DNA from 3 places in the Cellulomonas sp. A375-1 genome. Region 3 is predicted to be linked to each of the others. Evidence: riboswitches for the same ligand, from Rfam matches in the RefSeq annotation. Region 3 holds a riboswitch; each other region holds the start of a gene.
What was found. A riboswitch is a leader RNA that binds a small molecule or an ion and turns the genes downstream of it on or off. The one in region 3 is predicted to bind S-adenosylmethionine.

Region 1 (11,800 bases), on a different contig from region 3:
CGACGAGGAGATCGCCGCCGCGAAGCGTGCGCTCGCGACCGCCGCGGTCGACGACCTCGCGGGCGCGTTCCGCCTCGTCGACTCCTGGCCCCCGGACGTCCGCGTGGCCGCACGACCGTGGATGACGCAGCAGAGCGGCGCCAAGACCGCCGCGGGCACGGCCAGCGCGACGATCGACCTGATCGACACCGTGCTCGACGGTCGCGACACCGTCGTCGCGGGCCAGGTCGCGCTCGACCGCGAGGTGGAGCTCGCCGGGAAGCCTGTCGAAGGCGTCCTGGGTGTGCCGGTCGTGCTCGGGCCGGAGGGGTGGACGCAGGTGCTGCTCCCGGCGCTCGCGGACGACGAGGAGCGTCGGCTCGCCGCGGTCGCCGACCGCGTCAGCCGGTCGATCGAGCCGTGGCTCACCGCCACGGCGGGCGACGGCACCGCCCTCGTCCCGGTCGAAGGAGGGGTCGCATGAGCATCCAGGACGAGGGGTTCGACGAGCGCTGGGTCGTGTTCGTGCGCGGGGCGAACCGGCCGGGGACGGTCGCCGCGCTCACGGCCGTCTTCGCGACGCGCGGGGTGAGCTTCGACGCGCTCGCGACGAGCGACGCCGGGCCGGACGAGGGTCTGGTGACGGTCACGTTCCGCACGACCGGGCGGCGTCAGCGCGAGATCGTGCGCGCGGCCGAGCGTCTCGCGGCGGTGTCGGGCGTCGTGGTGCGACGAGCTGAGGACCTCGGCGTGCGCGCGGCCGCGGTGATGCACCTGCCGGGCGACGTCGCGTTCCGCCCGCCGCCGCACGCGGCTGTGAGCTGGTCGGGGGAGTCGGCGCTCGGGCAGCCCGTGCTCGTCGAGGGGCCGCTCGTCGACGTCGAGCACGTCGTCGCCGCGGCGCGGGAGGCCGGAGCGCGCACCACCGCGATCGTCATCCAGCCGCCGCCGACGGCCTGACGCGAGCCCCTCCTCCCCGAGCGTGCCGAACGATGGGGATCCGGCCCGAGACGTCACGACGTCGGGGACTCGCGAGGTCGTCGGCGCTGTGCTCTCGACGGGTCTCCGGCTGACCGCGGGCGCCGAGGAGCGCGTTGGGCGCGCGCGACCCGTGCTCCTGCGGTCCGTGCCTCGGGTGGGCGATGATGCCCGCATGAAGCGCGCGCCCCTGGATGCCGAGAACCCGTTCGCCGCCCCGTCGTCGCTCCCGTACGGGCTGCCCGACTACCGCAGGATCCGCACCGAGCACTACGAGCCCGCGATCGACTACGGCATGGCCGAGCACCGCGCGCAGGTCGAGGTGATCGCGACCGACCCGAGCGAGCCGACCGTCGAGAACACGCTCGTCGCCCTGGAGCGCTCCGGCCGGACCCTGCAGCGCGTGCTCGTGGCGTTCTTCAACCAGTCCAGCGCCGACTCGACACCCGAGCTCGACGCGCTCGAGGAGTCGGTCGCACCGCGCCTGGCCGCGCACCTGGACGCCATCCACCTCGACGCCCGCCTGTTCGCCCGCCTCGAGGCGCTGGACGCGCAGGTCGCGTCGGGCGCGCTGACGCTCGAGCCCGACACCGCATGGTTGCTCGAGCGCACCCGCACCACGTTCGTGCGCGCCGGGGTCCGCCTCGACGAGACCGCGCAGGACCGCCTGCGCGAGCTCAACGCGCAGATCACCACGCTGGCGACGGTCTTCGGCCGTGAGGTGCTCGCCGCGACCAACGCCGCCGCGGTTCTCGTGACCGACGAGGCCGAGCTCGACGGGATGCCGCAGGACGCGCGCTCGGCGGCGGCCCGGTCCGCGACCGAGCGCGGCCACGACGGCGGCTGGCTCCTCGAGCTGCAGCTGCCGACGGGTCAGCCGCAGCTCGTCACGCTGCGCGACCGTCGCCTGCGCGAGCGGCTGCACCGCGCGTCGGTGGGCCGCGGCCTGGGCGGCGAGCACGACACGCGGCCGACCCTGCTGCAGCTGGCCCGGCTGCGCGCCGAGCGCGCCCAGCTCCTGGGCTACCCGCACCATGCCGCCTACGTGGCGCAGGACGCGACGGCCAAGTCGGCGGAGGCGGTCGCGGACATCCTGGGCCGGCTCGCCCCCGCGGCGGTCGCGAACGCGCGCGCCGAGGCCGTCGAGCTCACCGTCGCGCTCCAGCAGGACGAGCCCGGCGCGACGCTCGAGGCGTGGGACTGGGCGTACTACGCCGAGCGCGTGCGCTCGCAGGCCCGCTCGCTCGACGAGACGGCCCTGCGGCCGTACCTCGAGCTCGACCGGGTGCTGCACGAGGGCGTGTTCCGCGCCGCGACCGCGCTGTACGGGCTGACGTTCGCGGAGCGCACCGACCTCGTCGGCTACCACCCCGACGTGCGCGTCTTCGAGGTCTTCGACACCGACGGCTCGGGTCTCGGCCTGTTCCTCGCGGACTACTGGACGCGCGAGTCGAAGCGCGGCGGCGCGTGGATGAACAACCTCGTCGACCAGTCGACGCTGCTCGACGAGCCGCCGGTCGTGGTCAACAACCTCAACATCCCGAAGCCGCCCGACGGCCAGCCCACGCTGCTGACGTGGGACCAGGTCACGACGATGTTCCACGAGTTCGGTCACGCGCTGCACGGCCTCCTCTCGGCCGTGCGCTACCCGTCGCAGTCGGGCACCGAGGTGCCGCGCGACTTCGTCGAGTACCCCTCGCAGGTCAACGAGATCTGGGCATGGGAGCCGCAGGTGCTGCAGGCGTTCGCGGTGCACCACGAGACGGGGGAGCCGATGCCCGCGGCGTGGGTCGAGACGCTCCTGGCGGGCCGCCAGGACGGCGAGGGCTTCCGCACCACGGAGTACCTCGCCGCGGCGCTGCTCGACCAGGCCTGGTACCGCCTGTCGCCCGACGAGGTGCCCACGGACCCCGACGACGTCGAGGCGTTCGAGGCCGCGGCGCTCGAGGGTGCGGGGGTGGCGTTCGCGCCCGTGCCGCCGCGCTACCGCAGCGCGTACTTCAACCACGTGTTCTCGAGCGGCTACTCGGCGGGCTACTACTCCTACATCTGGTCCGAGGTGCTCGACGCGGACACGGTCGAGTGGTTCCGCGAGAACGGTGGCCTGCGCCGGGAGAACGGTGACGCGTTCCGTGCCAAGCTGCTGGGCCGGGGCGGCTCGATCGACCCGCTCCAGGCGTTCCGCGACCTGCGCGGCCGTGACCCGCAGATCGAGCCGCTGCTGGTGCGTCGCGGCCTGACGGCGGCCGCCACGGTCTAGCGGCGGAGTCGTCGTGCGCGGGCGGCCCCGCTGCCGTCGGGGGCCGTCCGCGCGCGCGGGTACGGTGGGCGCGTGCCGACGACCGAGCCCCGCAACCCCCAGCCGACCGCCGCCGACGAGGTCGTGGACATCTGCCGCGACCTCATCCGGTTCGACACCTCGAACTACGGGGACGGCTCCGGGCCGGGGGAGCGCGCGGCCGGTGAGTACACGGCGACGCTGCTGAGCGACGTCGGGCTCGAGCCCGACGTGTTCGAGAGCGCGCCGGGGCGCACGAGCCTCGCGGTGCGGATCGAGGGCGCGGACCGCAGCCGGCCGGCGCTCGTCGTGCACGGTCACCTCGACGTGGTGCCCGCGCAGGCCGACGACTGGACGGTGGACCCGTTCGCGGGCCACGTCGACGGCGACCTGCTGTGGGGCCGCGGCGCGGTCGACATGAAGGACATGGACGCGATGATCCTGTCGGTCGTGCGGCAGATGGCGCGCGAGGGCCGCAAGCCGGCGCGCGACGTCGTGCTGGCGATGTTCGCCGACGAGGAGGCCGGCGGCACGTACGGCGCGCACTGGGCCGTCGACCACAAGCCCGAGATCTTCGAGGGCGCGAGCGAGGCGATCAGCGAGGTCGGCGGCTTCTCGGTCACGGTCGCCGGGCGGCGTGCGTACCTCGTGCAGACGGCCGAGAAGGGCCTGGCCTGGCTGAGGCTCGTCGCCGAGGGGCGCGCGGGCCACGGCAGCCAGGTCACGCCCGACAACGCCGTGACGCACCTGGCGGAGGCAGTCGCGCGGATCGGTCGCCACACGTGGCCGCTCGAGCTCACGCCCACGGTCCGTGCGCTGCTGGAAGGCGTCGCGGACCTCACCGGGTTGCCGTTCGACCCGTACGACGAGCAGGGCATCGACGCGCTGGTCGCCGCGCTCGGCCCCGCGAGCAGGTTCGTCGGCGCGACCCTGCGGCACACGTCGAACCCGACGCAGCTCACCGCGGGCTACAAGGCGAACGTCGTGCCCGGACGCGCGGAGGCCGCCGTGGACGGTCGCTTCCTGCCGGGCCGCGAGGACGAGTTCCGCGCGACGATCGAGCGGCTCGCCGGCCCGCACGTGCGCATCGAGGACATCCACCGCGACGTGGCGCTCGAGGCGCCGACGACGGGCTCGCTGGTCGACGCGATGACCGACGCCCTGCTCGCCGAGGACCCCGGGGCCGCCGTGCTGCCGTACATGCTCTCGGGCGGGACGGACAACAAGTCGCTCTCGCAGCTGGGGATCACGGGCTACGGGTTCGCGCCCCTGCGCCTGCCCCCGGACCTCGACTTCGCGGGCATGTTCCACGGCGTCGACGAGCGCGTGTCGATCGACGCCCTGAAGTTCGGCACGCGCGTCCTGGACCGGCTCCTGTCGACCTGCTGACGGGCTGTGCCCGCTGGGGCGTCGTCGTCGCAGGCGGGCCGGCGGTCAGTCGAGCGTGCTGCGGACCCGCAGGATCTTGCGCCGCAGCCAGACGCGTCGCTCGCCACCCACGTAGAGCACCGACCGGGCCAGCTCCCAGCGCCCGTACTCGGCGTGCTCGACGAGCATGCGCTGGACGTCGTTGCGGCTGGTCGTCCGGGGGAGGACCAGGACCCGGTACTCGTACTGCCCACCCTGCGCGACCCAGTCCCGGCGTCGCTGACGCGTCTCGACGGTCATCCGCCACCCTCCCGTTGCCGACTCGCGTGGCGCCCATTGTGCACCGCGTCGCGGGGTGCCGTGCGTACGCCGAGAGGCGGGTCGCACGCTGCGGGGGAGTGGTGGCGGCCCTCGGTCCTGCCGGGCACCCCGTCGCGGCGGTACCGTTCGGACATGACCGTCGACCCCCGTGCCGCGCTGGACCGATTCGTCGCAGCGCTCGAGGCGCACTACAACGCTGTCGTCGCGCGCCAGGGCGAGGACGACCCCGCGGTCGACGACGCGTACGACGTCCTGGCCGACGCCTTCGAGGTGTACGACGACGCCCTCGGGACTGTCCACGGTGAGGCCACGCCGTTCTACCTCGCCGAGGAGGACGACGAGGACGACGACTTCGACGACGACGTCGAGGGTGGCGACGACGAGTCCGAGGACGCCGAGGGCGACTGGGCGGGCGACGACGAGTACGACGAGGTCGAACCCGCGCGCTGACCCCGCGGCGCCGCACGTCAAGGGTGCGAGCGGGAGGTCCCCACGGTGCGGCCGAACGGGTGACAAGCGTCTCGGAGTGCGGACCACCGGGTCCCGGTTGTTGACACCGCGCTCCCGTCGTCACTAGAAAGAGCCTGCAAGGAAAAAGCGACCGGTATAGTCGGCATAAGCCGATCCGGTCGTGGAAGACCAGGTCACGAGCGTCTCCGACAAGCCCCGGCTGGGAGACCGGCAACCCTCCGTCCGTGGTGGGGTGCCCCGGGTGAGGACCAGGCCGTCGTGCGCGTGCACGACGGCAAGCACGGGCGCCGCGGGATCGGCGCCTGCCGACGACGAGGAGCACGGGCGTGAGGTGTGCGAACGAGCACCGACTCCGTCGATGTTCCTGCGCTGCCTTCTGACGCACGTCGTCACCTCGGTGCGCGAGGCCTCGTCCCGCGCGCCGCACGCCCTTCCCCCTCCCTGAGCACTCCCTGACCGTCCCCGGTCGTGGGAGCTGCCCTCGCACGATCGGAGCACCCCGTGAACGTCTGGGACGCCGCAGCGCTCGCCGTCACCGTCGGCCTGTTCGCCGGCCTGTTCGCCCTCGCACGCAAGCGCGTGAACTTCAGCGTGCTGACGTTCGTCGGGCTGTTCCTCGGCGTCGCTGTCGGCGTGGTGTTCCGCGACCACGTCGAGTACGTCCAGCCACTCGGCCGGGTCTACGTCAACCTGCTGCTGACCATCGTGGCCCCGCTCGTGATCGTCTCGATCCTGTCGAGCATCACGTCGCTGGGCTCGACGTCGCAGCTGCGGACCATCGGCGGACGGTCGGTCTACTGGCTGCTCAGCCTCAACCTCGTCGCGATCTTCCTCGCACTCGGCACGGCGCTGCTGGTCGGGCTCGGCAAGGGCGCGCACCTGGGCACGCAGGACGTGGACACCCGGTCGCTCGACTCGGTCCAGCAGCCGTTCACGTCGGTGTTCATCGGCTTCTTCCCGACGAACATCGTCAAGGACGTGTCCGAGAACAACATCATCCCGATCATCCTCGTGAGCATCCTCGTGGCGGTCTCGTGCTCGCTGGTGGCCGACAAGAACCCGCAGAAGGTCGCCCCGTTCAAGGCGTTCGTCGAGGCGTCACGCGAGATCATCTACCGCGCGGTCGGCTTCGTCATCAGCCTCACGCCCTACGCGGTGCTCGCCCTCACGGCGTCGTTCACGTCGACCGTCTCGGCGGACACGAGCCAGCTCTGGCCGCTGTTCACGCTGCTCGTCGTCGCGTTCGTCGTCTGCTTCGCCCACACCTACCTCGTGAACGGCGTGTTCCTGCGGGTGTCCGCGAACGTGAGCCCCGTCGCGTTCTTCCGCCGGATCTTCCCCGCGCAGCTCACCGCGTTCACGACGCAGAGCAGCGCCGGGACGCTGCCGCTCACCACGAGCCTGCTCCGGGAGCGCGTCGGCGTGCCCGCCGAGATCGCGGGTTTCACGGCGCCGCTCGGCACGACGATCGGGATGCCGGGCTGCGCCGGGATCTGGCCGGTGCTCCTGGCCGTGTACAGCGTCAACGCACTCGGCATCCCGTACGGGCTCGGTGACTACGCGGTGCTGGTGCTGCTCGGCCTCGTCGTCTCGATCGGCACCGCGGGCGTGCCCGGGACCGCGACGGTCACCGCGACGACCGTGCTGGCCGCTGCGGGGCTCCCGCTCGAGGTCATCATCCTGACGCTGCCGATCAGCGCGCTCGCCGACATGGCGCGGACCACGAACAACGTGACCTCGGCCGCGGTCGCCGCGACCATCGTCGCGCGCAAGGAGGGCCGCCTGGACGACGCGATCTTCCGCTCCTCCGTGGACCGGTCCGTCGACCTCGGGGAGCCCGTGACGCCGGAACGCTCGAACCCGGCGTCCCCGGCGACGACCGACGACGACGCCCTCTGGGGCGGCGTGCCCGTCGGCGCGTGCGCGATCGAGCCCAGCCCGCGCGTTCCCGTCGGCTCCCGCTGACCCGCCCGCACCCGTCCTCGCCCCCCGTGCCCCCGCACCCCCTTCCCGTAGAAAGCGCCCCCTCGTGAACCCTCTTCTCCAGCTCGGCCGCCGGAGCCTGCCCCTGGTCGCGGCGCTCGTCGTCGGCGTGATCGCCCTCGGCCTGCCGGTCCTGCAGGCGACCCGCGCGAGCGCGGCCACCGTCGAGTGGGTCGATGGCGGCGACGACCAGCACTGCCTCCAGGACGACAAGGGCGCCGCGCTCGTCAACCTCGCCGAGGACAAGTGGTGCCAGCCGATCCCGACGTGCCACGAGTACGACGGGAAGAACCCCAAGTACAAGGGGCGCATCGTGCAGAGCAGCGCCAGCACCGGGATCTGGCAGGGCGCGGCCGACGAGGTGCTCTACGCGGACAACCTCCCGTCCGACTACAACCTGACGCCGACCCCGACGAAGTCGCCCACGCCGAAGCCGTCGGCGAGCCCGACACCGACCAAGGCGCCGACGCCCGGCACGACTCCCACGCCGCGTGCGACCCCGGCGCCCGGCAGGACGCCTGTGCCCGGCACGACGCCCTCCCCGGGCGCGACCAGGCCCCCGACGAGCACGCCCGCTCCCGGTGCCACGACAGCGCCGGGCGTCCCGGCTCCTGCGGCGCCCGTGTCCGACGACCTCGGGATCGATCCCGACGAGGCCGTCGTGCCCGGAGCGCCCTCCGCACCCGGCACACCGACCCTCACGGTCGACGGCACGACGATCGTCGTGACGTGGGAGCCGTCGGTCGACGTGGACCTCGACAGCGTGACGGGCTACGTCGTCCTGCTCAGCGGGGGCAACCGCGCCGAGGTCGACGCGGCGACCACCACCTACGAGTTCCTGGACCTGCCGGACGGCAGCTACCGCGCCGCGGTCCGCGCGGTGAACGACGTCGGTGAGTCCGCGGCCTCCACCCCGTCGGTGCCGGTGACGGTCGGCACGCCGCCCGCGTCGGTCGTCGGCACGCTGACCTGGACGGGGGAGGTCGTCCCCGGTGCGACCGTCGCGCTGACCGGAGCGGGTTACGCCGCGGGCGTCGACCTCGACGTCGAGCTGCACTCCGACCCGGTCCGGCTCACGACCGTCACGACCGACGAGCAGGGCGCGTTCGCCACCGACGTGGTCGTTCCGGACGACGCCCCGCGGGGTGCTCACCACTTCGTCGTCGCGTACCAGGGGACGGTCGTCTCCGAGAGCCCCGTCACCGTCGCGGCCGCGTCGCCGGTCGGGGCGGCGCAGGACGCGGAGGCGACGTCGGCCGAGACGGTGCCGCCGCTGACCGGCCTCGTGATCCTCGGCGCACTGGCCGTCGCGGGAGTCCTGCTCCTGGCGTCCCACTACGCGCGCGGCGGTTCCCGTCGCGCGTCGTCTGCCGCCGCGGCGGACGAGCCTGCCGGCCCGGCTCCGGTGCCCGGCGCCCTGCCACCGCTGCAGCTCGGCAACCCGCTGCTGACGGCCTTCACGCCGGCGTCGGTCGCTGCACCGGCGGCCGCACCCACCGCGGCTCTCGCCACCGTGCCCGCGGCGGCGCCCGTCAGGACCCCCGTCGCAGCGGCCCCCACCTCGTCCCCCGTCGCGGCCTATCCCGGGGTGCACGTCGCTCCCGAGGCGGGCCAGCTCAGCGTCACCTGGCAGTTCGCACCACCCGCACGAGTGGACGGGCCGTCGACCCCCGCGGCCCAGCCCGTCCGCTGACCCGCTCTCCCTGACCTGACCCCCCGCCTCCGGGCGGGAGAAAGAGACGACTCCCCATGTCCAGCTCCTCCTTGCGACGCAGCATCGCCGGGATCGTGGTCGCCGCACTGGCGACCGCGCCCGCGGTCGCTCTCGCCCCCGGCGCGAGCGCCGCGGCCACCGCTGCGGCTCCCGCCATCGCTTCCAGCGTCGACTTCGACTACTTCGCCGACGTCTTCCCGGCGCTCGCTCCTGCGCGTGGCCAGCACGTCTTCGAGTCCATCTCGATCGAGCGCCTGAAGTACCTGCTGCGCTTCAAGTCCGGCCGCTACGCGGTGCTCATCGGTGACCCGAAGGACGCCAGCACGCAGGCCGAGATCGCGCACATCAACGCCGCGGCGACGAGCATCGGCGTGCCGAAGATCTACGTCTTCAACCCGCGCATCGACGGCGACGCGCTCAACATCTTCGACTGGGACGAGCTCGCGACCCGGCTGACCGGTGCCGGCCTGACGTACTGGCAGAACGAGGGCGCGACCGCCACCACGGGTGGCCCGCTGATCGACCTCATCAACGGCACCGACCCGACCCCGGAGTTCGTCCGGACGGACGGCAAGGTCACGGGTCCCTACCTGGTGGTGCTCGACAAGGACCGCCGGGACGGCAGCGGCAACGACGACCGGGTGGTCGCCTCGCTCGCGGACACCAAGACCGCTGCGGACCTCGACACGCCCGCCGAGCAGCTCGCGTACGAGGACGCCGTCAAGGAGACGCTGCTCGCCGCGGGCGGGACGGCCGGTCACCCCGACCTCAGCGTGAGCACGCAGTTCGAGTTCTACAAGGACGAGACGAACCGCCGCCACAGCGCGACGTACACGGACGCCACCAAGTACGGCGGTGAGATCCTGAGCGACGCCGACGCCACCGACGGCTGGCGCGTCCAGCAGCTCACGTACCCCGAGACGATCCACCTGCTGAGCGACCCGCGGTACGCGGACAGCGACGTCCCGCTGCTGTTCGGCGGTACGTGGTGCCACAACACGCGTGCGGTGATCAAGGACCTCAACGCCGACGCGCAGGCCAGCGGCGTCAAGACCATCTACAACCTGGACTTCTCGCTCTTCTCGGTGAGCAACTCGGGCTCGGCGTACGACCACATCCGCACGAGCGGGGTGCCGGCGGTCACCGACGGCAAGACCCTCGCCCCGGGGTACCTCTACGGCGACCTGTTCTCCACGTACCTGCACAACGCGTCCGCGGAGTACGCGGCTGCGGGCGAGCCCGGCGCGAACCCGAACTGGTACTACCCGGGTGGCGACACCGGCACGACGATCCAGTCGGCCCGCCGCCTGCAGGTGCCCGCGCTGCTCGTCCGTCACGGGAACCACCAGGACGCGCTCGGCAAGCCGGCCCCGGTCGTCGACCAGGCCATCCGCGTCAACGACAACGGCACGTACACCGAGTACATGACCGAGTACTGGTACGTCGCGGGACGCAGCCTGCCCAACACGCCGGAGACCACGCTCAACGGCACCCTCGCGGCCGGCGGCGACCGGCTGGCGAACGCGCGGGACTTCGCCTCCGAGGCCGTCGCCGCGTACGCGGACGTCCTCGGCTCGCTCGGCTCGACCCGCTACACGAGCAGCACGAGCGTGACGGTCGACGGCGTCGCCTCCACCGACCTGGTGCCCGGGACGACCCCCACGCTGGGCGTCCAGGTCAGCGCGGCCGGCTACGCGCCGTTCGTGACGAACAACACGAGCGGCGCCAACGTCGCGCCCAGCACCGGCACGGGGCGGCCCGCGGGCTCGGTCGTCGTGCTCGACCAGGCCGGTGAGCCGGTCGGTGCGCCCGTCGCGCTCAAGCGCGACGGCTCTGCCTCGATCACCCTTCCGACGATCGCGTCGGACCAGATCGGCGACGTGTGGACGGTCCGCTACCTCGGCCGGGGCTACTCGATCGCGGGTTCGAGCACCGAGCTGCGGATCGGCAAGCCCTCGGCGGTCAGCCTGACCGGGGCGGCCTCGACGCGGTACGGCACGGCCGTGACGTACACCGCGACGGTGACCGACGGCGCGACAGGCACGGTCTCGCTGGAGGGCCTTCCGGGCGGCGTGATCGGCGCACCGGTCGTCGCCGGCACGGCGACGCTGACCGTCCCCGCCTCGCTGGCCTCCGGCGCGTACACGGTGCGAGCGACCTACAGCGGCGACAGCGTGTACGCGTCGTCGGTCTCGGCGCCGCGCGCCCTGACGGTCACGAAGCTGACGGCCAAGGCCTCGATCACGGCGGTGACGAGCAGCGCGTACGGCAAGGCCGTCAAGGTCACGGTCAAGGTCACCGACTCCGCGGGGAAGTCCGCCGCCGGCAAGGTCACGCTCGCCGGCGCGGGGTCGACGCGGTCCGCGACGCTCTCGTCCGGCCAGGTGGTCTTCACGTTGCCGGCCTCGCTCGCGGTGCGGTCGTACTCGCTCAAGGCGACCTACGCGGGCAGCGCCAACGTGGCCGGAGCGACGGCGACCCGCACCCTGACGATCACGAAGGGCAAGGTCTCCCGGGTCGCCGCGAAGGTGACGACGAAGCCGACCTCGAAGGCCAAGGGCAAGGCGACCGTGACGGTCACGACCCCCGCAGGTCTCGTCCAGGCGACCGGCAAGGTCACCCTCACGGTCTCGAAGGGCGGCCGCTCGACGAGCACGACCGCGACTCTCGTCGGGGGCAAGGCCACGCTCACGCTGCCGAAGCTGGCG
Region 2 (7,496 bases), on a different contig from region 3:
TCGGCGTGGCGGTCACGGCGCACCTCGTCGCCGGCCTGCAGTGGCACCGCACCCGGCGCGGGCTCGTCGGCTTCGCGATCGTCGCGCTCGTCGTCGGCGTGTACCAGACCTGGGCACGCGGGTGGCAGGTCGGCTTCGAGACCGCGGCCGACCTGCTCGCCCTCGTCCTGCTGGCGACGGTCGTCACCGCGACCACGCGCGCCGACGACCTGCTCGACACCCTGCGCCGCGCCGCCCGACCGCTGCGCCACGTGGGGCTGTCCCCGGAGACGGTCGCGCTCGCGGTGAGCCTCATGCTGCGCTCCGTACCCGTGCTCGTGCAGGCCACCCTCGAGTCACGAGACGCTGCGCGCGCCCGCGGCCTGGACCGCTCACCGCGCGCGCTCGTCGTCCCGGCAGCCGTCCGCATGGTCGGTCACGCGCGGGCGACGGGCGAGGCTCTCGCCGCCCGCGGGCTGGGTGAGGACGACCTCTCCGCTGGACGCGCGCGGGGCGGCGACGAGGACTAACGTCCTGGTCGTGACGTTCCAGGAGGGTGGCAGCTTCGGCGGCGGGCGCGTGCAGTCGCGGCGCTCGGGCGCGGGCAGGGGCATGGCGATCGGCGGCGGCGTCGGCGGCCTCGGGCTCCTGGTGATCCTGGCGATCACGCTGCTGTCCGGCGGCAACGTCGACCCCGGGGCGCTGCTCGGCGGCGGCGGCGAGCCCGGGAACGACTCGACCATCGGCGCGTGCACGGCCGAGCAGGCGAACACCGACCGCGCCTGCCGACTGTCGGCGACGCTCGACTCGCTCGACACCTACTGGTCCTCGACGATGTCCGACGCGAGCGCCACCATCCCCGAGGCCGTGGAGTTCACCTCGGCGGTCTCGACGGCATGCGGTCAGGCGTCGTCGGCCTCGGGCCCGTTCTACTGCCCCGGCGACCAGACCATCTACCTCGACCTCGGCTTCTTCGACGAGCTGACCAGCCGGTTCGGCGCCGAGGGCGGGCCGCTCGCGGAGATGTACGTCTACGCGCACGAGTACGGCCACCACATCCAGAACGTCACCGGGGTGTTCGGCCAGGCCGACCGCGGTGGCTCGGGTGCCGAGTCGGACTCGGTGCGCGTCGAGCTGCAGGCGGACTGCTACGCGGGCATGTGGGCCGGCAACGCGGCGACGACGAAGGACCCCGACACGGGCGTGACCTACCTCGAGCCCATCTCGGCCGCCGAGCTCGCGCAGGCGCTCGACGCGGCCGCGGCCGTCGGCGACGACCACATCCAGGAGCAGTCCGGCACGAACGTCAACCCGGACTCCTGGACGCACGGGTCGAGCGAGCAGCGGCAGCGGTGGTTCACGACCGGCTACGAGCAGCGCGACCTCGCGGCGTGCGACACGTTCGCCGCTCGCACCCTCTGACGTCCGGCAGACTCGCCCCATGAGCACCGACGAGAGCGCTGCCCGCGTCGCGGTCTACATCGACTTCGACAACATCGTGATCTCCCGCTACGACCAGGTCCACCGGCGCGGCGCCTTCCAGTCCGACGACGCGCGCAAGTACCGCCTCGACGCCGACGGCGACGTCCCGACGAAGCTGCGCACCGCACGCGTCGACGTCGACGCGATCATCGACTACGCGTCGTCGTTCGGCCGGGTCGTCGTGAGCCGCGCGTACGCGGACTGGTCCCAGCCGGTCAACGCCGGCTACCACCAGCAGCTCATCGACCGGGCCGTCGACCTCACCCAGCTGTTCCCCGTGGGCCCGCGCATGAAGAACGGCGCGGACATCCGCCTCGCCGTCGACGTCATCGAGGACCTGTTCCGGCTCGTGGACGTGACGCACGTCGTGATCGTCGCCGGCGACTCGGACTACATCGCGCTCGCGCAGCGTGCCAAGCGCCTGGGCCGCACCGTGATCGGCGTCGGCGTCGCGGGCTCGACGAGCCGCTCGCTCATGTCCGCGTGCGACGAGTTCGCCGACTACGACGCCCTGCTCGACACGAGCACCACCCCCGAGGACGACGACGCGGACGACGCGCCCCCCGTGGCGCCCGCGACCACCGACGACGCGCCGGAACGCGCGGGTTCGGCAGCCGGGCAGGTCACCGCCAATGACGCTCCGGCTCCCGCCGGGGACCGCGCCGCTCAGCGGCGCGCCACCCAGCTCCTCATGCGGGCCATGCGCCTCATCCACGCCAAGAAGGACGACGAGCCGTGGCTGTCGTACGGCGAGGTCAAGAACCAGATGATGCGCCTCGACCCGGCGTTCGTCGAGCGGCCGTTGGGCTACTCGTCGTTCAGCGACTTCGTCGCGTCGCGCGCGAGCATCGTCGAGATCTCCAAGGAGTCGGCCAAGCACCAGCCCCGCGTCCGCCTGCGCCCCAGCTACCGCTGACGGCGGTGTGACTCCCTGGGTGGACCACACCGCCGTCAAGGCGGCAGCCCTAGGCGCGAACCCGTCCGTCGACCGAGGCGAACCGTGCGCGGACGAGACGCCCTGCCGCTGCGCCCACCGTGCGCGGTGCACGACCGACCGTCGCCAGCGCCTGCACGACCTCGCGGCCCGCGCGGTCCAGCTCCGCACGTGCCCGCGCCCGCCGCGCGCGCGCCTGCTCCGCACGGAGGACCCGCGCGAGCTCGTGGACGTCCGCCAGGACGGCGCTGCGCGCCGCATGGTCCTCGGGCGCGAGGACGCGCAGCCACTCGGCGAACCGCGCGACCCGCGCCCCGGCGTCGCGCGGGACGAGGTCGAACCGCTCGACGTCCTCGTACGCGATGGCCGGGACGAACCCGCCCGTGCCCGGACCCAGGTCGACCACCGGCACACCGAGCATCACCGCACGCGCGAACACAGGGGCCAACCGCTCCTCGCGCGCGACGCGAGCGGCGCGGATCGACGCCCATGCGGCGTCGCCGGGATCCGACGCACCGCCTGCCCGCAGCGGACCGGGGCCCGGCCGACCTGCCCGCGACCGCCCGGTCCCCGCACGGCGCGACACCTCGGACTCCAGCCACGTGCAGTCGTCGCACAGCGTCTTGGTGACCTTGAGGAGCGACTGGCCCCAGTCACCGACCAGGCACGCAGTGCACAGCTCCCCGGTGGTGATGAGGCCGACCCGGTTCCGGGCCGCGTCGGCCACCTTCGCGGGGTCGGGGCGCAGCTCGACGAGACCGTCGGCACGCAGGAACTTCTCACTCATGGGTGTACTCCCCTTCGCACTTCCCGACGGCGGTCGCCGTCGGGCCGGTCTTCCTCCGGGGGCACCGTGCGCGAGTGTGCGCGGTTGCCGGACCAGCACGCGGAGGGCGTATCGCTGGTCGCTCTTGACCTGGGGAGACGCTAACGCGGTGCGCGACGCACCAGCAAGGTGCGACGCCGCACGTCACACGAACGCAGGCGACGCGACTAGACCACCGCCGCGACGTGCTGGTCCTGCCGCGCGAGCAAGCGGGCGAACGGGCCGCCGGCTCGCGCGAGCTCGTCGGGCGAGCCCTCCTCGACGACGCGACCGCGGTCGAGCGCACCGCCTGATCGCCCTGTCGGGGCGCTCCAGCGCCGAACGTCGCGCAGGCGTTGCGTCTCGCCGTCTCTCGGTCTAGCCTGTTTCTCGTTATGGGAAACAGCACAAGTCGAGAAACGCAGGTGGTCGTTGACGCTCTGGCGAGCGTCAACGCGCTGCTTCCTGCGCCCTGGGCACTCACCGCGCGGACCGACGCCGAGACGGTCGACCAGCGCTTCGACGCGGTCGTCGACCTCACCGGACCCGTCGGCGCTTCCGCTCGACTGGTCGTCGAGGCCAAGCGCTCCGCGTCGGTCTCGTCCGCAGCGATCGTGTCCACCCTGCGCGACATCGGACGAGCCGCGGCCCTGCCCGTGCTCTACGCATCGCCATACATCGGTCCGGCACTACGCAAGGCGCTCGCTGCCGAAGGATTCAGCTATGCCGACGCGACCGGGTGGGTTCGGCTCGCCCTCGACGATCCCCCGGTCGTGGTGACCGGCCAGGGCGCCGCCAAGGCTCCCAAGGATCGGGCGAGCAGCGCCGTCACCCGCCTGAACGGCGTAGCGGCGAGCCGCTCGATCCGTGCACTGGCGTCGACAGACGCGCCGGTCGGCGTCCGCGAGCTCGCGGCCGCTGCCGGAGTCTCCCCGGGCTCGGTCTCGAAGCTGCTGGCCACCCTGGTGGCCGAGGGGATCGTCGAACGCGACGAGGCGGGCAAGATCACCTCGGTTCGTCGCCGGGACCTGATCCGGCGCTGGACCCACGACTACTCCTTCCCCTCCACCAACCCCGTCGTGGCGTACTTCATCGCGCCCCGCGGACTGCCCCGCGCCATCGATCGGCTCGTCGACGTCGCGCCCGTCATGCTCACCGGCTCGGCGGCTGCTCGCACGCTGCTGCCCGACGGTGCCACGCCGGTCGCGCCGATGAGGCTGCTCGCCCTGTACGCCACCGATCCTCGAGACCTCGCGCGCAGCCTCGGTCTGATCGACGCCGACCCCACGACGGCCAATGTCGTCATCGCCGCGCCGGCCGACCAGCGCATCCTGCCCGACGACGGCGTGGCCGTTGCGCCGGCGCCTCTCGTCGTCGCCGACCTGCTCACCCTGCCCGGGCGTGCCGACGCCGAGGCAGAGCAGCTCATGGACAGCCTGGAGGCAACCGACCCGGCATGGAAGGACGACGATGGCTCTCGATCCTGAGTACGTGGCAGCCCGTCGCGTCCTGATGGACGCCCTCGACGCCCTCGAGGGACACCGGGACAACCTCGTCCTGGTCGGTGCGCAGGCCGTGTACCACCACACTGGCGACGCCGAGCTGAACGTCCCGGTCATGACCACCGATGCCGACCTCGCCATCGACACCGCCGGCCTTGCCGACGCCCCCGAGATCGGTGAGACCTTGCGAGCGGCCGGGTTCACTCCGGGACCGAACCCCGGCCACTGGGTCGCCCTGAGCGCCGTCGCGGTCGACATCATGGTCGCGCCCCACCAGTCCGGCAGGACCCGACCCTCGGCGCGTGCGGCACATCTCGTACCGCACGACGAGCTCACCGCCCGCATCGCCCACGGACTGGAGCCCGCGCTCGTCGACAACGTCGCCGTCAGGATCGACTCGCTCGACCCGGCAGACGCCCGCACCTTCGACCTGCGAGTGGCGGGCCCCGCAGCGCTTCTGACCGCCAAGGCAATCAAGATCGGTGAACGGCTCGACCAGGCAGCGGCCCGGCCCGACCGGCTCAAGCAGAAGGACGCGCTGGACGCGTTCCGGCTACTGCAGGCCGTTGAGACCGCCGATCTGGTGCGGGGCTTCAGGGCGCACGTGCTCGAGCCGCACGCCGCGACCGCTTCCCGCACGGCGCTCGCGTTCTACCAGGCGCACGCCTCCACACCCACAGGGCTCCTCCCGGAGCTCGCGACCGCGGCCGCGCTCGATGACCCGTCCGTCGCTCCCGCGTTCACGTCGCTCGTGACCGACCTCCTCGAGTCGATGGGAGGGTCGGTGCTCGTCTGACGGACACGCAACTGATCGCGTCGCGCACGAGCATCGTCAAGGTCGTCAGGAGTCGACCAAGCACCTGCGGGGCGTCCGCCTGCTCGCACACGCCCATCACACCGCCGACTCACGACTGACCTCTGCGATGCTCGGGCGGGCGCGAGCAGGGGTGGTGGCCGAAGGCCGCTGGGGACAACAGAAGGCGGTGGACGAATCGTTCGTCGTCCACCGCCTCCGTGGTGTTGCCTCAGATGTTGAAGCCCAGCGCTCGCATCTGCTCGCGACCGTCGGACGTGATCTTCTCGGGGCCCCACGGCGGCATCCAGACCCAGTTGATCCGGAAGCCGTCGACGATCCCGTCGAGCGCCTGCGCCGACTGGTCCTCGATGACGTCCGTCAGCGGGCACGCCGCCGACGTGAGCGTCATGTCGATCACCGCGGTGTTCTGCTCGAGCGAGACGCCGTACACGAGTCCCAGGTCGACGACGTTGATGCCGAGCTCGGGGTCGATGACGTCACGCATGGCCTCCTCGACGTCGGCGACCGTCGTGGGCGACGGGCTCGACGGCGTCGTGGCCGGCGGTGTGGTGGGGGTGCTCATGCGTCCTCCCTCTCGGTGCGGGTCGCACCGGTCTTGATGAGCGCGTCGTTCAACGCGACCCAGCCGAGCAGGGCGCACTTGACGCGCGCCGAGAACTTGCCGACGCCCGTGAAGGCCGCCGCGTCGCCGAGGGCCTCCTCGGCGTCCTCGTCGTCCAGGCCCTGGCCCTTGGACTGCATGAGGTCGCGGAACGAGCCCGCGAGCCGGTCGACCGTCGTCAGCGGCTGGTCCACGACGAGGTCGTGCAGCACGGAGACCGATGCCTGCGAGATCGAGCAGCCCTGGCCGTCCCAGCGCACGCCCCGCACGACGCCGGCGTCGTCGACGTCGACCTGCAGCGTGACCTCGTCGCCGCACGTCGGGTTCACCTGGTGCGACTGCGCGGTGTGCGCGCCCGTCACCGCGTCCCCGAGGCCCCGGCCGTGCGGGTACTTGGCGTGGTCCAGGATCACCTGCTGGTACAGCTGCTCCATCGAGCTGCTCATGCGACTCCTTCGCGGTCGTCCGTCAACCCGAAGAACGTCCGGACCCCTGCCAGTGCTTCCCGGAACACCGCGATCTCCTCGTCAGTCGTGTACACGGCGGCCGAGGCGCGCGCGGTCGCCGCGACGCCGAACCGACGGTGCAGCGGCTGCGCGCAGTGGTGACCGACGCGCACCGCGACGCCCGCGTCGTCGAGCACCTGGCCGACGTCGTGCGCGTGCACGCCGTCGACGACGAACGAGACGGTCGCGAGGCGGTCGCGGGTGTCGGTCGGGCCGATCACGCGCACGCCCGGGACGGACGCGACCGCGTCGAGCAGCAGACGGGCGAGGTGGGCCTCGTGCGCCGCGACCGCGTCCATGCCGAGGTCCGCCAGGTACGTCGCGGCCGCGCCCATCGCCACGGCCTGCGAGACCATCTGGGTGCCCGCCTCGAACCGCTGCGGGGGCGGCGCGTACGTCGTCTCCGTCATGGTGACGACCTCGACCATCGACCCGCCGGTCGTGACGGGCGGCATCGCCTCGAGCAGCTCGCGCCGCCCGTACAGCGCGCCGACGCCCGTCGGGGCGAACATCTTGTGGCCGGAGAACGCCGCGAAGTCCACTCCGAGCGCGTGCAGGTCCACCGGCAGGTGCGGCACGGACTGGCACGCGTCGAGCACCGTGAGCGCACCGACCTCGCGTGCACGCGCGACGAACGCGTCGACGTCCGTGATCGCACCGGTCACGTTGGACGCGTGCGTGAACGCCAGGACGCGCGTGCGGTCCGTGACGACGGTCGCGAGCTCGTCGGTCCGCAGGCGTCCGTCGTCGGCCACGCCGATCCAGCGCAGCGTCGCGCCCGTGCGCGCCGCGAGCTCCTGCCACGGCACGAGGTTCGCGTGGTGCTCGACCTCGGTCACGACGATCTCGTCGCCCGGGCCCAGCGCGAGG
Region 3 (12,075 bases):
CTCGGCGATCCACCCGACGCCCGTCGTCGGCGTGCTGGGCGTGCTCGACGACGTGGCCGCCGCGGTGCCCTCGGGCTGGACCGCGCCCGGCATCGCGGTCTACCTGCTCGGCACGACGCGCGCCGAGCTCGACGGCTCCGCGTGGGCCGACGTCGTGCACGACCACCTCGGCGGCCTGCCGCCCGCGGTCGACCTGGCGGCCGAGCGTCGTCTCGGCGCGGTGCTGCAGAACGCGGCGCGCGACGACCTGGTGGACGCCGCGCACGACCTGTCGGAGGGCGGTCTGGTCCAGGCGCTGCTCGAGTCCTCGCTGCGGTTCGGCGTGGGCGTGCGCGTCTCGCTCGACGCGCTGTGCGAGCGCGACGGCGTCACGCCGTTCGAGGCGCTGTTCTCGGAGTCCACGGCGCGTGCGCTGGTCGCCGTGCCGCGCTCGGAGGAGGTGCGCTTCGCCGACCTGTGCGTCGCGCGCGGCGTGCCGGCACTCAAGCTGGGCCAGACGGCCGACGTCGCGACGGGCGACGAGGAGGCGGGCCCCGCCGTCGAGGTCGAGGGCCTGTTCACGATCCCGCTGGCCGAGGCCGGCGAGGTCTTCGAGGCGACGCTCCCGCGCCACTTCGGCTGACCACCCCTGCTCGGACGAAGCCCGCGGTGCCGCTCGGTGCGGCCCGCGGGCTTCGTCGTCCCTGCGCGCGTCAGGGTCGTGCGGGGTCGCCCGACGATAACCCGACTTATTCAGTCCAGATTGTGGGACCGACGGGATGCGCCGTTGACTCCGTCCGGCCCCACCCCTAATTTCTGACCAACGCAGTCCGGATTGTCGGTCTGCGGACAGAGGTCATGAGCTCCGACGCGTAGCCCCGGCTGGTCGGACGGCAACCCTCCCGCGCGGCGGGGTGCCCCGGGTGAGGACCTGGCTCGAGCGGCACCCGCCGTCCGAGCAACGCGCCAGACCCCGGACAGGGGACGAAGGAGACCGCACGCATGAGCACGAGGAGCCTGACCGCGGACGTCCGCGCCACGCACCTGTGCACGCGCTGTCGCGTCAGGTGCGCCGCCGAGAGCTGTCGCTGAGACGACGTCCCGCGCACCGGGGCCCGCGGGCCACACCGCTCGTCGCCGGCGCTGACCGGCGCTGACTGGCGCCGTCCTCCCGGACCGCGCCCGTCTGGGCGGGCCACGCCGGCGCCGGCGACCTTCCCACCCACCACCTGACGGCCCCAGCCGTCCGGTCCTGCGCGCGTGCGCCGACCGCGGCGTCCTCGCCGACGGCAGGCGGGCCCGCGGCACGCCACGGACCACCGATCACCCGCCGCGCACGCGGCCTCGAGATGGAGCCCTTCGATGTCCCAGCACTCCCACCCTCGCTCGCGCTCGGACCGCACTCGGTCGGTGCACCTAGGCGTCGACCTCACCGACGCCGGTGCGCACCCCGCCGCCTGGCGCACGCTCGGCTCGCAGGCGCAGCGGCTGTTCGACGCGCAGCGCCTGGACGCCCTCGTCGCGACCGCGCAGCGCGGCCTGCTCGACCTCGTCGCGTTCGACGACGCGTTCTCGCTGCAGCCCGTGACCCGCCACGGCGTGCAGGGACGGCTCGACGCCGCGCTCGTCGCCTCGCGCCTGGCGCCCCGCTCGGCGGGCATCGGTCTGGTGCCGACGATCGACACGACGCACACCGAGCCGTTCCACGTCTCGAAGGCGGTCGCGACGATCGACCACGTCAGCAGGGGGCGCGCCGCGTGGCAGGTCGGCTGGTCGACGACGCAGCAGGCGACGGACGCGTTCGGGCGCAAGGCCGCGCAGGACGAGGTCGACGCGATCGACGAGGCGGGCGAGGTGATCGACGTCGTCGGCCGGCTGTGGGACTCGTGGGAGGACGACGCGGAGATCCGGGACCAGGCCACGAGCCGGTTCGTGGACCGCGACAAGCTGCACCACGTCGACTACGAGGGCATCCGGTTCGCGGTCAAGGGTCCGTCGATCACGCCGCGGCCGCCGCAGGGCCGGCCGCCGGTCGTGGTGACGGCGACGAGCGACGAGGCGCTCGCGTTGGCCGCGCGCCGGGCCGACGTGGTGCGCCTGCGCGCGACGAGCCTCGACGACGCGCTCGCCCAGCGCGCGCGGCTGGACGACCTGGCGGGCGACGCGGGCCGCAGCACCGACGAGGTGCGCGTGCTCGTCGACACGTACGTCGTCCTGGCCGACGACGAGTCGAGCGCGCGTGCGCGCCTCGAGCTGCTCGACGACCTCGAGCCGTCGTCGTGGGCGACGGACTCGCTCGTGCACGTGGGGACGGCCGGTGCGCTGGCCGAGACGATCGAGACGTGGGTCGCGGCGGGTGCCGTCGACGGCTTCCACGTGCGGCCGTCGTCGCTGTCCACCGACCTCGACGTGCTTGTCCACCGGGTCGTGCCGATCCTGCAGAGCGCAGGACTGTTCCGCACCGCCTACCCGGGTCGCACGCTGCGCGACACGCTCGGTCTGACGCGTCCCGCCAACGTGTTCGCCGCGACGGCCTGAGGGCGGGGCCATGACGACGCGACCGCGCAAGCAGATCCACCTGGGCATCCACTTCCCGGGGGTCAACAGCACGACCGTCTGGAGCGACCCGGACTCGGGTAGCCAGATCGACTTCGACTCGTTCGAGCACCTCGCGACGCGCGCCGAGGCCGCCAAGCTCGACTTCTTCTTCCTCGCCGAGGGTCTGCGCCTGCGCGAGCACAAAGGGCGCATCCACGACCTCGACGTCGTCGGCCGGCCCGACACCCTCCCCGTGCTCGCGGCGATCGCGGCGGTCACCGAGCGCATCGGGCTCGCGGGGACGATCAACACGACGTTCAACGAGCCGTGGGAGCTCGCGCGGCAGTTCGCGACGCTCGACCTGCTCTCCGGTGGTCGCGCCGCGTGGAACCTGGTGACGAGCCCGGACGCGTTCACGGGCGAGAACTTCCGGCGTGGCGGGTACCTCCCGTACGCCGAGCGGTACGAGCGCGCCGCGGAGGTCGTGCGGGTCGCCCGCGCCCTGTGGGACTCGTGGGACGACGACGCGGTGCTCGCGGACACGGCGACCGGCCGGTTCCTGCGCGACGCCGGCGTGCGTGAGGTGGTGCACGACGGCACGCACGCGCAGGTCCGGGGGACGTTCACGACGCCGCGCGGGCCACAGGGTCATCCGGTGCTGTTCCAGGCGGGCGACTCGGCGCAGGGCCGGGACTTCGCGGCACGCACCGCGGACGTCATCTTCTCGATGCACTCGACGTTCGAGGCGGGCCGTGCGTTCTACGACGACGTGCAGGCGCGCCTCGTCGCGAACGGCCGCACCCGTGGGGACCTGAAGATCCTCCCGGCGACGACGGTCGTCATCGGCCAGACAACCGACGAGGCGCACGAGCGCGCCGAGCACATCCGGCGGCAGCAGGTCTCCGGCCCGACCGCGATCGCGTTCCTCGAGCAGGTGTGGGGCCGTGACCTGACGGCCTACGACCCGGACGGCCCGCTGCCGGAGGTCGATCCCGACGTCGAGAACATCTCGATCACGCGCGGTCGGGTGCGCCACACCACCGACCCGCTCGCGGTCGCCCGCGCGTGGCGTGAGCAGGCCGAGGCGAACCGCTGGTCGATCCGCGACCTCGTGATCCGCACGACGACCCGCGGCTCGTTCGTCGGAACGGCGCAGCAGGTGGCCGACGACCTGGACAGGCACGTCCAGGAGGACGCCTCGGACGGCTTCATCCTCGTCCCGCACCTGACGCCGCACGGCCTCGACGACGTGCTCGACCAGGTGATCCCGCTGCTGCAGGAGCGCGGCTCGTTCCGCTCCGACTACACCGGCCCGACCCTGCGCGACCACCTGGGCCTGGCCCGCCCCGATCCGGCGTCGCAGCACGCGGCGGCCGAGCTCACCGCCTGACCGGACCAGCGCTCTGCCCGTTCATCCCCCGGCCTTCGGGCCCCTCGAGAGGACATCATGACCAGCACCGTCGACCGCCGCCGCACCCGCTACCGGGTGCTGGCCGCCTCCTTGCTCGCCCCCGCCCTGCTGCTGGCCGCCTGCTCGTCGGGCAGCGGCGACCCCGCGGCCGGACCCGCGACGTCCGCGACCTCGACCCCGGATACGGCCACCGCGACCCCGGGCGGGACGCTGCGCTTCGCGCTCGGTGCGTCGCCGTCGGGCGTCGACCCGCAGCAGGTCGGCTCGAACGTGAGCATCTACATCGCGCGCCAGCTCGCGGACTCCCTGACCGACCAGGACCCGGCCACGGGCGAGATCGTGCCGTGGCTCGCGACGAGCTGGGACGTGAGCGACGACCTCACGACCTTCACGTTCCACCTGCGCGACGACGTGACGTTCTCGGACGGCACCCCGCTGACCGCGACCACGGTCAAGGCGAACCTCGACGCGCTCGCGGGCCCGCTCGGCGCGTCGGCGCCGCTCGCGGCGAGCTACCTGGGCGGCTACACCGAGACGCGCGTGGACGACGAGCACACGGTCACGGTCGTGTTCGGCGCACCGAACGCGCAGTTCCTGCAGGCCACGTCGACCGTCTCGCTCGCGATCCTGTCCGACGCCACCGCGACGGCCGACCCCGCCGCACGGCTGCAGGGCGAGGTCGTCGGCTCGGGCCCGTTCGTGCTCGAGAGCTACACGCAGGACCAGGGGGCGGTGATCACGCGGCGCGACGGCTATGCGTGGGCCTCGGAGGTCTCGCGGAACCAGGGCGAGGCGTACCTCGACCAGATCGACTTCACGGTGGTCCCGGAGTCCGGGGTCCGCGCGGGCGGACTCGCGTCCGACCAGTTCGACGCGGTGGGTGACGTGCTCCCGCAGGACGTCGCGCAGGTCGAGGGCGCCGGGGGCTCGGTGCTCACGCGCACGAACCCGGGCGTCACGTTCGTCCTGCAGCCCAACGTGACCGTCGCGCCGCTCGACGACCCGGACGTCCGCCAGGCGCTGAACGTGGCGATCGACCGGCAGCAGCTCGTCGACACGGTGCTCTCGGACGCGTTCAGGCCCGCGACGAGCGTGCTCGCCTCGACCACTCCCGGGTACACGGACCTGTCCGACGACCTCGCGTTCGACGCCGCGAAGGCCGAGCAGCTGCTCGACGGCGCGGGCTGGACGAAGGGCACCGACGGCATCCGCGAGAAGGACGGCGCGAAGCTGAGCGTCGACGTGGTCTACGCACCGCTGTTCACCGGCTCGCAGGCCGTGCTCGAGCTCGCGCAGCAGCAGCTGCGGGCCGTCGGCGTCGACCTGGTGCTGCGCCAGCTCACGCCCGCGGACCAGCAGGCCGTGCTGACCTCGGGCGACTACGACACGTACTACTACAACGTCACGCGCGCCGACGCCGACATCCTGCGCACGCAGTTCTCGTCCGCGGGCCGCAACGTCAACAAGCGTGCGGCCGACGACGTGCTCGACCCGCTCCTCGACTCCCAGCTCGCCACCGCGGACCCGGCGGCGCGAGCGGGCCTCGTCACGCAGGCGCAGCAGGAGATCGTCGACGAGGCGCTGGCGATCCCGCTGTTCGAGCTCGCGCAGTCGATCGGCGTGGCCGGTGACGTGCACGGGGTGGCCTTCGACGCCTCGTCGCGCCTGCTGTTCCACGACGCCTGGATCGAGCAGGCCTGATGAGCGCCTACGTCCTGCGCCGGGTCGCCGCGGCCGTCGTCGTGCTCCTGGCGGCGTTCACGGTCACCTTCGCGGTGCTGTACCTGCTGCCCAGTGACCCGGCGAGCATCATGCTCGACGCGGGCACGGGCGGCGGGGGCGTCGACCCGGCGCAGGCGGAGGCGCTGCGCGAGCGGCTCGGGCTCGACCAGAGCCCGGCCGAGCAGTACGTCGCGGCGCTCGGCCGCACGGCCACGGGCGACCTCGGGACGTCCATCTCCTCGGGTGCGCCGGTCGCGACGCTCATCGCCCAGGCGCTCCCGGAGACGGCCAAGCTCGCGGGGCTCGCCCTGCTGCTGGCCGTCGTCGGCGGGGCCGGGCTCGCCTCGCTCGCCACCTGGACCCGGTCGCCACGGGTGCGCGGGCTGCTCCTCGCGCTGCCGCCGCTGGGCGTCGCGGTGCCGACGTTCTGGGTCGGGCTGGTGCTGCTGCAGCTCCTGTCGTTCCGGGTGCCGGTGTTCCCGGCGGTCGGCAACCAGGGGTTCGCGAGCCTGGTCCTGCCGGCGGTCACCCTGGCCGTCCCGCTGTCGGCGACGATCGCGCAGGTGCTCGCCCAGGGCATGCGCGCGGCGTGGGGGGCGCCGTACGTCGAGACCGCGCTCGCCAAGGGCGCGACCCGCACGCGGGTGCAGCTGCGGCACGTGACCCGCAACGCGGCCCTTCCGGCGCTCACGCTCCTCGGCGTGCTCGTCGGGAACCTGCTCGCGGGGGCGGTGGTCGTCGAGACCGTCTTCTCGCGCCAGGGCTTCGGGCGCCTCGTGCAGGCCGCCGTCACCACGCAGGACATCCCCGTGGTGCTCGGGCTCGTGCTCGTCGCGGCGCTCGTGTTCGTCGTCGTGAACCTCCTGGTCGACCTCGCCTACCCCCTGCTCGACCCGCGCACGGCCGTGACCTCGTACGCAAGGAGCCTGTGATGAGCCTTCTCGGCACCCGCCCCGCCGACGTCGTCGGCGCACGACGCGCGTCCGCCGTCCTGCCGGCGAGCCCCGGACCCGTCAGCACCGGAACGACGAGCACCGGAGCCTCGAGCACCGGGGCGGCTCGGACCACGAGTCTGCGCGCCAGGCCCGGGACCGGCCCCGCGACCGGGCGGCTCGCGCGGGCCCGCCGGCACTCGCTCGCGCGGCCCGGCGCGCTCGTGGCGCTGCTCGTCGTGACGGTCGTGGTCGCGTGGGCGCTCGTGCCCACGGCGTTCACGTCCGCCGACCCGATCACGGGCGTGCCCGCGGACAACCTCCTGCCGCCCAGCGCGGCTCACTGGTTCGGGACCGACCACCTGGGTCGAGACCTGTTCGCGCGCACGGTGCACGGCACGGGCCTGTCGCTGCAGGCCGCCGCGGTCGCGATCGTCATCGCGCTCGGTGCCGGGTCGCTGCTCGGGCTCGTCGCGGGGTTCGTCGGCGGGCGCGTCGACGACGTGCTCATGCGCCTGACCGACGTGCTGCTGGCAATCCCCGGGCTGCTGCTGTCGCTCGCGGTCGTGACCGTGCTCGGGTTCGGGACGCTCAAGGTCGCGATCGCGGTGGGTGTCGCGTCGGTCGCGACGTTCGCGCGCGTCATGCGCGCCGAGGTGCTGCGGGTGCGCAGCGCGACCTACGTCGAGGCGGCGCGGCTCGCGGGCGCTCGTCGTGGCTCGGTCGTGGTGCGTCACGTCGTGCCGAACGCCGCGGGTCCCGTGCTCGCGCTCGCGACGATCGAGCTGGGGACCGTGGTCCTGGCGGTCTCGGCGCTGAGCTTCCTGGGCTTCGGCGCGATCCCGCCGACCCCCGAGTGGGGCTCGCTCGTGGCGGAGGGCCGCAACTACCTCGCGACCGCGTGGTGGTACTCGACGCTCCCGGGGCTGGTCGTCGCGGTCGTCGTGCTGTCCGCCGGGCGCCTCGGCCGCGCGTTCGAGCGCGGGGGGAGGACGGCCCGATGAGCACCCAGACGCCGACGCTGCCGGGCGCACCCGAGGAGACGCACGCACCCGACGCGCGGCCCGTGCTGGCCGTGCGGGACCTGCGGGTCACCTACGACGGCACCGACGGACCCGTCGAGGCCGTGCGCGGCGTGAGCCTCGAGGTGCACCCGGGCGAGGTCGTCGCGCTCGTCGGCGAGTCCGGCTCGGGGAAGTCCACCACGGCGCACGCCGTCGTCGGGCTGCTGCCCGAGACGGGCCGGATCGCCGGCGGGCGAATCGACCTGGGCGACGACGAGCGCACCTCGCTCGAGCTCGCGTCCCTGCCGGTCCGCGCGTGGCCGCGGGTCCGCGGTGCGCGCATCGGGCTGGTCCCGCAGGACCCGGGCGTCGCGCTCAACCCCGTGCAGCGCGTCGGCGACCAGGTCGCCGAGGCCCTGCGCATCCACGCCCGCGCGGGCCGGCGCGAGGCGCACGCGCAGGCGGTCGAGATCCTGCGCGCCGTCGGGATCGACGAGCCGCAGGCCCGCGCCCGGCAGTACCCGCACGAGCTGTCGGGCGGCATGCGGCAGCGCGTGCTGATCGGCATCGCTCTGGCGTGCGAGCCCGAGCTCGTGGTGGCCGACGAGCCGACGAGCGCGCTCGACGTGACCGTGCAGCGCCGCGTGCTCGACCTGCTCGCGGACCTCACGTCGCGCACCGGCACCGCGGTCCTGCTCATCACGCACGACCTCGCCGTCGCTGCGGACCGTGCCGAGCGGATCGTCGTGATGAAGGACGGCGAGGTCGTCGAGACCGGGCCGACCGCACGCGTGCTGAGCGACCCGCAGCACCCCTACACGCGTGAGCTGCTCGCCGCGGCACCGGGCCTGCGTGCGGCGCAACGACCGGGGACCGCACCCCTGCCCGACGAGCGCGACCGGGGCTCGTCGTCCCGGGTGCAGGTCCGCGCCCGCGCGGTCGCGGCGGACCTGCCCACCCCGCCGGCGGGCGGCCTGCTCGTCGTCGACGGGCTGCGCAAGACGTTCCGGATCGGTGGACGCCGCTCGGGCGCGAGCGTGCGCGCGGTCGACGACGTGTCGTTCTCGGTGCCGCGCGGGTCGGCGTTCGCGCTGGTCGGCGAGTCGGGGTCGGGCAAGTCGACGACCGCGCGGCTCGTGCTGGATCTCGAGCGCGCCGACGCGGGCTCGGTGCGGTTCGACGGTGTGGACGTCGCGGGTGCCCGGGGTGACGCGCTGCGCACGCTGCGGCGGCGCACGCAGCTCGTGCACCAGAACCCGTACGCGTCGCTCGACCCGCGCTTCACGGTCGGGCAGGTGGTCGACGAGCCGCTGCGCGCGCACCGCGTCGGCACGGCAGCACAGCGCCGGGACCGCGTCGCCGAGCTGCTCGACCAGGTGCGGCTGCCCGCGGCGCTCGCGCGGCGCCGCCCCGGCGAGCTGTCCGGCGGGCAGCGGCAGCGCGTCGCGATCGCCCGGGCGCTCGCGCTGGACCCCGATCTGCTCGTCCTCGACGAGCCGACGAGCGCGCTCGACGTCTCGGTGCAGGCCCGCGTGCTCGACCTGCTCGCGGACCTGCGCGCGCAGCGCGGCCTGACCTACCTGTTCATCTCGCACGACCTGGCGGTCGTGCGTCAGGTCGCGGACGAGGTCGGCGTCATGAGCGCCGGGCGGCTCGTCGAGACCGGACCGGTCGACCAGGTCTTCGACCACCCGCAGCACCCGTACACCGTCGAGCTCGTCGGGGCGATCCCCGGCCGGCACCACGAACGAGAGGCGATCCGATGACGACGACCCTGCCCGAGAACCCGACCGCCGCTGTGCACGTCGATCAGGACGCGCACGTCGAGTGGGAGCAGTGGCACGCAGCGCGCGAGCGCGAGCTGGCGACGACCCACGGCTGGCTCACGCCCGTGGCCTACCTGCCGCTGCCGTCGCAGCCCGCCGCGTTCGACGGCGTCCCGGGCGTGTGGTGGGCCGACGAGCACGGCGCGCACCACAAGCGCGCCGCCGACGAGCCCGGCGCGGGGACGACGCACGTCGTCGCCGAGGCGGGCTCCTCGATCGTGCAGACGTTCGTGCCCGAGGGCCGCACGGGCGCCGAGGCAGAGGTCGCGGTCGAGCTCGTCCGGCGCACGGGCCGCTACGCGCTGCGCCTGCGCGACCCGCGCGCCGCGGCGCGTGCCGCCTTCACGGGCGTCCCGACGTTCCCGTACGACGCGTCGTGGGTGCTGGACGCGCCGGTCCGCTGGTACGACGAGCCGCGCCCCGTGGTCGTCGGCGCGGCGCGGCCCGGGCTCGTCCACCGCACGACCGTCGTCGGCGAGGTGGACCTGGAGCGCGCGGGCCGCAGCGTGACGCTGCAGCTCACGGGCGGGAAGGGCGGCTCGGCGGCGCTGCTGTTCACCGACGAGGCGCCCGGCCTCGCGCCGTGGCGCGTCCTGACGGTCGAGCGCCCGTCGGACCCGGGCGCGACGGGCTCGCCGGAGACCGCGACCGTCCGCCTGGACCTCAACCGCGCGGTCAACCTGCCGTTCGCGTTCAGCGACCACGGCACGTGCCCCGCGCCGGTGCCCGGAAACCACGTGCCGTTCGCGGTCGCGGCCGGCGAGCGAGCCCCGCGATGAGTACGGTCCAGCTCGCGCAGGACGAGTCGCGCGTGCTCGTGCCGCCGCCGGTGCGGCCCGTGGTCACCGCGGCCGACGAGCCGCCGCTCGAGGAGCTGCGGATCGTCGGCGCCCGGCACCCGGGCCGCTGGCTCGCCACGGGCGTCGTGCTCCTGCTGCTCGCGATGGTCGTGAGCTCGCTCGTGACGAACGAGCGGTGGGAGTGGGATCTCGTCGCGCAGTACCTCACCTGGCCGTCGGTGATCGACGGAGCGTGGGGCACGATCCGGCTCACCGCGGTGGCGTCCGTGGTCGGCTTCACGCTCGGCACGGTGCTCGCGCTCATGCGCCTGTCCCGCTCGCCGCTGCTGCAGGCGGTGTCCTGGACGTACACGTGGGTGTTCCGCTCGGTGCCGCTGCTGCTGCAGCTCCTGCTCTGGTACAACCTCGCCTACCTGTACCCCCACCTGAGCGTGGGCGTCCCGTTCGGTCCCGAGCTCGCGTGGCTCGACACGCTCTCGCTCGTCGACAAGTTCTGGGCCGCGATCCTGGGGCTGGGCCTGTCGCAGGCCGCCTACTCGGCGGAGGTCGTGCGGGCCGGAATCCTCTCGGTGGACCAGGGCCAGCAGGAGGCCGCGGCCTCGCTCGGCATCCCGCGCCGCCGTCAGGTCACGCGGATCATCCTCCCGCAGGCGATGCGCTCGATCGTGCCCACCGCGGTCAACGAGGTGATCGGGCTGCTCAAGGGCACGTCGATCGTCTACGTCCTGGCGTACGGCGAGCTGTTCTACATCGTCAGCGTGATCATGGGCCGCAACGGCCGGATCGTCCCGCTGCTGCTGGTCGCCTCGATCTGGTACCTGGTCCTCACGACCCTCATCACGGTCGTGCAGTACTACGTCGAGCGGTACTACGCCAAGGGCGCGGTGCGCACGCTGCCGCCCACGCCGCTGCAGCGCGTCCGGTGGGCGACTCTGGTGCTCGCCGCCCGGGTCACGGGCCGTCCGGTGCCCGCGAGCGTCCCCCCGGCCTACGCCGCCCGCGCCCGCGTGGGTGTGCTGACCCGCACGCGCCGCAGCGTCGGGGGGCTCGCATGAGTGCGCCGACGAGCGTGGCGCAGCCGGGTCTGGTCGAGGTGCACGGCGTGCACAAGAGCTTCGGCACGCTCGAGGTGCTGCACGACGTGTCGCTGACGGTCGAGCCCGGCTCGGTCACCGTCATCCTCGGACCGTCCGGCTCGGGCAAGTCGACCCTGCTGCGTGCGATCAACCACCTCGAGAAGGTCGACCAGGGCTTCATCGCGCTCGACGGCGAGCTCATCGGCTACGCGCGCAAGGGCCGCACGCTGCGCGAGCTGTCCGAGCGGGAGATCCTGCGCCAGCGCACGCAGATCGGGTTCGTCTTCCAGAGCTTCAACCTGTTCCCGCACCTGACGGCGCTCGAGAACGTGGTCGAGGCGCCGGTCTCGGCGCAGCGCCGCCGTCGCGAGGACGTCGAGCCCGAGGCCCGCGAGCTGCTCGCCCGCGTGGGCCTGGCCGACAAGGCCGACGTCCGCCCGCGTCAGCTCTCGGGCGGCCAGCAGCAGCGCGTCGCGATCGCGCGCGCGCTCGCGCTGCGCCCCACGGTCCTGCTGTTCGACGAGCCGACCTCGGCGCTGGACCCCGAGCTCGTCGGCGAGGTCCTCGAGGTCATCAAGGACGTCGCCCGCACGGGCACGACCCTCGTCGTCGTGACGCACGAGATCGGCTTCGCGCGTGAGGTCGCCGACACCGTCGTGTTCATGGACGCGGGCGTCGTCGTCGAGCAGGGCCCGCCCGACCAGGTGCTCGACGCCCCGCAGCACGAACGCACCCGCAGCTTCCTGCAGAAGGTCCTGTGACCGGCGCGAGCCCGCGTCGGCCCCTG

Region 1: another riboswitch for S-adenosylmethionine. It lies ahead of CWIS_RS14150 (dicarboxylate/amino acid:cation symporter); the one in region 3 lies ahead of CWIS_RS06080 (LLM class flavin-dependent oxidoreductase).
Region 2: another riboswitch for S-adenosylmethionine. It lies ahead of CWIS_RS08285 (hypothetical protein); the one in region 3 lies ahead of CWIS_RS06080 (LLM class flavin-dependent oxidoreductase).

Annotation. Positions count from the first base shown of each region.
Region 1 covers NZ_LFKW01000133.1:13,666-25,465, reverse strand. The annotation lists gene CWIS_RS14180 (lactate dehydrogenase) at 1-463, shown strand, start outside; gene CWIS_RS14175 (ACT domain-containing protein) at 460-939, shown strand; gene CWIS_RS14170 (M3 family metallopeptidase) at 1,133-3,217, shown strand; gene CWIS_RS14165 (M20/M25/M40 family metallo-hydrolase) at 3,290-4,624, shown strand; gene CWIS_RS14160 (DUF5703 family protein) at 4,670-4,903, opposite strand; gene CWIS_RS14155 (hypothetical protein) at 5,057-5,374, shown strand; SAM riboswitch class IV at 5,567-5,682, shown strand; gene CWIS_RS14150 (dicarboxylate/amino acid:cation symporter) at 5,897-7,360, shown strand; gene CWIS_RS14145 (fibronectin type III domain-containing protein) at 7,425-9,071, shown strand; gene CWIS_RS14140 (Ig-like domain-containing protein) at 9,128-11,800, shown strand, end outside.
Region 2 covers NZ_LFKW01000075.1:3,707-11,202, forward strand. The annotation lists gene CWIS_RS08270 (energy-coupling factor transporter transmembrane component T) at 1-509, shown strand, start outside; gene CWIS_RS08275 (neutral zinc metallopeptidase) at 520-1,401, shown strand; gene CWIS_RS08280 (NYN domain-containing protein) at 1,421-2,377, shown strand; gene CWIS_RS08285 (hypothetical protein) at 2,427-3,182, opposite strand; SAM riboswitch class IV at 3,194-3,312, opposite strand; gene CWIS_RS08290 (helix-turn-helix domain-containing protein) at 3,596-4,687, shown strand; gene CWIS_RS08295 (hypothetical protein) at 4,671-5,498, shown strand; gene CWIS_RS08300 (metal-sulfur cluster assembly factor) at 5,728-6,081, opposite strand; gene sufU (Fe-S cluster assembly sulfur transfer protein SufU) at 6,078-6,566, opposite strand; gene CWIS_RS08310 (SufS family cysteine desulfurase) at 6,563-7,496, opposite strand, start outside.
Region 3 covers NZ_LFKW01000051.1:48,373-60,447, forward strand. The annotation lists gene purL (phosphoribosylformylglycinamidine synthase subunit PurL) at 1-622, shown strand, start outside; SAM riboswitch class IV at 834-951, shown strand; gene CWIS_RS06080 (LLM class flavin-dependent oxidoreductase) at 1,390-2,517, shown strand; gene CWIS_RS06085 (NtaA/DmoA family FMN-dependent monooxygenase) at 2,528-3,907, shown strand; gene CWIS_RS06090 (ABC transporter substrate-binding protein) at 3,965-5,629, shown strand; gene CWIS_RS06095 (ABC transporter permease) at 5,629-6,582, shown strand; gene CWIS_RS06100 (ABC transporter permease) at 6,582-7,586, shown strand; gene CWIS_RS06105 (ABC transporter ATP-binding protein) at 7,583-9,352, shown strand; gene CWIS_RS06110 (DUF1684 domain-containing protein) at 9,349-10,191, shown strand; gene CWIS_RS06115 (amino acid ABC transporter permease) at 10,188-11,267, shown strand; gene CWIS_RS06120 (amino acid ABC transporter ATP-binding protein) at 11,264-12,049, shown strand.